One region of the Pseudomonas sp. PGPPP1 genome, then DNA from elsewhere that is predicted to be linked to it. Evidence: predicted binding sites of a transcription regulator. Region 1 holds the regulator's gene; the other holds the start of a gene.
The links. Region 1 encodes sigma-54, which starts transcription at its own class of promoters, with help from an activator protein. Its sites were predicted from a motif close to ANTGGCATNNANNTTGCTNT; they were not measured.
Positions count from the first base shown of each region.

Region 2: CFE47_RS23110 (circularly permuted type 2 ATP-grasp protein) is a predicted target of sigma-54. The motif match lies at 1,236-1,255, and genes of this name have one in related genera.

Region 1 covers NZ_NKIG01000028.1:36,843-39,042, reverse strand. Annotated here, with positions in the region: gene lptB (LPS export ABC transporter ATP-binding protein) at 1-8, shown strand, start outside; gene CFE47_RS24845 (RNA polymerase factor sigma-54) at 194-1,687, shown strand; gene hpf (ribosome hibernation-promoting factor, HPF/YfiA family) at 1,763-2,068, shown strand; gene ptsN (PTS IIA-like nitrogen regulatory protein PtsN) at 2,081-2,200, shown strand, end outside.
Region 2 covers NZ_NKIG01000024.1:60,987-63,186, reverse strand. Annotated here, with positions in the region: gene CFE47_RS23120 (hypothetical protein) at 87-323, shown strand; gene CFE47_RS23115 (ribonuclease E inhibitor RraB) at 537-878, shown strand; gene CFE47_RS23110 (circularly permuted type 2 ATP-grasp protein) at 1,288-2,200, shown strand, end outside.

The sequences.
Region 1 (2,200 bases):
GCCTGTAAACACCGTGGTGTCACGGCCGCTCGCCAAGGCGCGCGGGAGTCAATGAAAACCTCCGGATTTTTATTGTTACCGCGCTCTAGGCAAAGCCCCCGATATCAGGCATATAATTTGCTTATGTTTGGCGCTCACGCGCCCTGTCGTGGATGGCGCATTGCGCCGGCGAATAAGGTGTTAAGCCCCTGCCATGAAACCATCGCTAGTCCTGAGAATGGGCCAGCAGCTGACGATGACACCGCAGCTGCAACAGGCCATCCGCCTGCTTCAATTGTCGACCCTGGACCTGCAACAGGAAATCCAGGAGGCCTTGGAGTCCAATCCGATGCTCGAACGCCAGGAAGAAGGCGACGACTTCGATAATGCAGACCCGCTGGCCGACAACATCGAGCAAAAACCCAATTCCGACGTGCAGGAACCTTCCTATCAGGAAACCGCCCCTACGGTGGACAACCTAGAGGAAGGCGAATGGAACGAACGCATTCCCAACGAGCTTCCGGTCGACACCGCCTGGGAAGACGTCTACCAGACCAGCGCCAGCAGCCTGCCCAGCAACGACGATGACGAGTGGGACTTCACCACCCGCACCTCCGCTGGCGAGAGCCTGCAGAGCCATCTGCTGTGGCAACTGAACCTTGCGCCGATGTCGGACACCGATCGGCTGATCGCTGTAACCCTCATCGATTGCATCAACAACCAGGGCTACCTGGACGAGACCCTTGAAGAGATTCTTGAGGCGTTCGACCCGGAACTGGACATTGAGCTGGACGAAATCGAAGCCGTCCTGCACCGCATCCAGCAATTCGAGCCGGCCGGCATTGGCGCTCGCACCCTTAGTGAATGCCTGCTGCTGCAATTGCGCCAACTGCCAGCCAAGACGCCGTGGCTCAGCGAAGCTCTGCGCTTGGTCACCGACTACATCGACCTGCTGGGCAGCCGCGACTACAGCCAGTTGATGCGTCGCATGAAGCTCAAGGAAGACGACCTGCGCCAGGTCATCGAGCTGGTACAAAGCCTGAACCCACGCCCGGGCTCGCAGATCGAGTCCAGCGAAGCCGAATACGTCGTCCCCGACGTCATCGTACGCAAGGACAACGAGCGCTGGCTGGTAGAACTGAACCAGGAGTCGGTGCCACGCCTACGGGTCAATCCGCAATACGCCGGATTTGTGCGTCGCGCCGACACCAGCGCCGACAACACCTTCATGCGCAACCAGTTGCAGGAAGCCCGCTGGTTCATCAAGAGCCTGCAGAGCCGTAACGAAACCCTGATGAAAGTCGCCACCCAGATCGTCGAGCACCAACGCGGCTTCCTGGAATATGGCGATGAAGCAATGAAACCCTTGGTTCTGCATGACATCGCCGAGGCGGTGGGTATGCACGAATCGACGATTTCCCGGGTAACCACGCAAAAGTTCATGCACACCCCACGAGGGATATATGAACTGAAATACTTTTTCTCCAGCCATGTCAGCACCTCCGAAGGCGGCGAATGCTCGTCCACGGCGATCCGCGCGATCATCAAAAAACTGGTTGCCGCGGAAAATCAGAAAAAGCCGTTGAGTGACAGCAAGATCGCTGGTTTACTGGAGGCACAAGGCATTCAGGTCGCCCGTCGAACCGTCGCCAAGTACCGCGAATCCCTTGGGATCGCGCCTTCCAGCGAGCGCAAGCGTTTGATGTGACGGGCGGGCCATAGCGTTCCAGTGGCAGGCACCCCGGCCTGCCGCTTTATGCACTGGCAACGAAGGAGAAGCTGTATGCAAGTCAACATCAGTGGACACCATGTAGAAGTCACCCCTCCACTGCGCGACTACGTCGAGCAGAAGCTGAAAAGGCTTGAGGGTCATTTTGACAAGATCACCAATGTGCAAGTGATCATGAAGGTCGACAAACTTCAGCAGAAAATCGAAGCGACCCTACAGATTCCCGGTGGCGAAGTAGTCGCCAATGCCGAGCATGAAGACATGTATGCATCGATCGATGCCTTGACTGACAAGCTTGACCGCCAACTTAAAAAGCATAAGGAAAAGCAGCAGAGCCTTCTTCAGGGCACAGGCCGCTAACACTCCCCACCCATGATTCGACTTGAAACCATCCTGACCCCCGGCCGTTCCCTTGTGAACGTGCCGGGCGGCAGTAAAAAGAAAGCCCTCGAACAAATTGCCAACCTGATCGCGCGCGAAGTGCCAGATCTG
Region 2 (2,200 bases), on a different contig from region 1:
CCTCCGGCCTTGAGTGGAACGTTTGGCGAGCCCTCAAGGTCCAGATAGATGTAAGCCCACACACGGGTTTTATCGAGGAGGCACCGATGCAAAAGTGGCAAATTACCTTCGTTGATGATCATGGTCAGAAAACCGTGGAAGAGGTGACCTGCGATCAAAAGCCCAGCCTCGAAGACGCTGCGCACATGATTCGCAGCAAGCTGGTGCCCATCGCCGCCGAACTCGACCTCAATGACCTTGAGGGCCGCAAGCCCGAGCCGACGGTCAAGATCCTTAAAGACCAGAACAGTATCCAGATCCTCGACATCTCTCCTGCCGCCTGAACATTCCCTGTCAGCACTTAAAGCGCCTCTGGTGGAGGTGATAGCTTCGCGCTACTCTGCAATCGAGATCAGCGAATGAATCGCTAAGGTCTGGTCTTGTCAGCTACATGCTTGTTTTCCAGCGGTGATGTCAGTGCCGTAGCACCCACGCTAGTACGGCGTGGGCTTCGGGAAGCACGGAAAGTCTATCCATCGGTTTGAGGAGGACGTTTCATGAGCACAGCCTATCAAGAAGACATCAGCACCAATGTTCTGCGCCGCATGAAAGAAGGCGGCTTCGACTTCTCACGTTTCCACCCCATCGAGTTCTACGCCATTTTCCCGGATGAGGAACGTGCGCGCAGGGCTGCGGGTCGGTTTCGTGGGGAATCCCTGAATGCCCAGGTCAGTGCGCGCGACGATGGCGCCTGGTACCTGGAGTTGAGCAAAATCATGTTCGCTACCTACGACGGCATAGGAGACTTCGAGCAAGACTTTGAGGCGGTGGTCGAGCCGCTGGGCGGGATCATCGAAGGATGGGGCGTCAAGCAGGAGGTGCGTGGTTTACCCATGTAGTTGCATGAAAAACACAGCGTATCGGCTGACCTTTGGGTCGGCCGTTTTTGTTTGCGCGGTGGGAAAACTATTCGGAACTTGCGCGCCACTTTCGCGCACCAAAAAAAAGGCCACCCAAGAGGGTGGCTTAAAGGGAAGAGTGGAGGGCTGAAGCTGTAGGACGGGTCCTGTTCAGCAGATGGGGCCGATTATCCGCAGGCCAGGTCGGGCAGTGAAATCAACTCTGGCTATGCTGTTGATAGTCAAAGCCCGCATTACGATGAAGCGCACCACAGGACAGCGGGCATTCTGCGCACCAGGACGGTGCGATTAGATCCCTGTGTTTATTCAACTCACTGATTTTTAAGTGTTTATGCCGCTGGCACGGGCCTTGCGATGGTTCTTGCGCCCGGGTGACAAGGAGTTCGGCATGATCCGCACTTATTACGACGAAATGTACGATGGGGCAGGCCAGGTCCGCCCTCACTACCGCGAGTTCGCCCGCTGGTTGGCTGAAACTCCGCCAGAATTGCTGGCGCAGCGCCGGCGTGAAGCGGATTTGCTGTTTCACCGCGCCGGCATCACCTTCACCCTTTACGGAGACGAGCAGGGCACCGAGCGGCTGATTCCCTTCGACACCATCCCACGCAGCATTCCGGCCAGCGAATGGCGGATTGTCGAGCGCGGCTGCATCCAACGGGTCAAGGCGCTGAACATGTTTCTCGCCGACCTCTATCACGAGCAGCGCATCATCAAGGCCGGGATCATTCCCGCCGAGCAGGTGCTGGCCAACGAGCAATATCAGCTGGCGATGCAGGGCCTGGACCTGCACCGCGACCTGTATTCCCACATATCCGGTGTCGACCTCGTACGTGATGGCGACGGCACCTACTACGTGCTGGAAGACAACCTGCGTACGCCGAGCGGTGTCAGCTACATGCTCGAAGACCGCAAAATGATGATGCGCCTGTTCCCCGAGCTGTTTGCGGCCCAACGCATCGCACCGATCGATCACTACCCCAACCTGCTGCTCGACACCCTTAAAAGCTCCAGCCCCCTGGATAACCCCAGCGTGGTGGTGCTGACCCCTGGGCGCTTCAACAGCGCGTTCTTTGAGCATGCATTCCTCGCTCGGGAAATGGGCGTGGAGTTGGTCGAAGGCGCCGACCTGTTCGTACGCGATGACCGCGTGTTCATGCGCACCACCGACGGCCCCAAAGCCGTGGACGTGATCTACCGTCGGCTTGACGATGCTTTCCTCGACCCGCTGGCTTTCAACCCGGATTCCATGCTCGGCGTGCCTGGCCTGCTCGCGGCCTATCGCTGCGGCAACGTGGTGATGG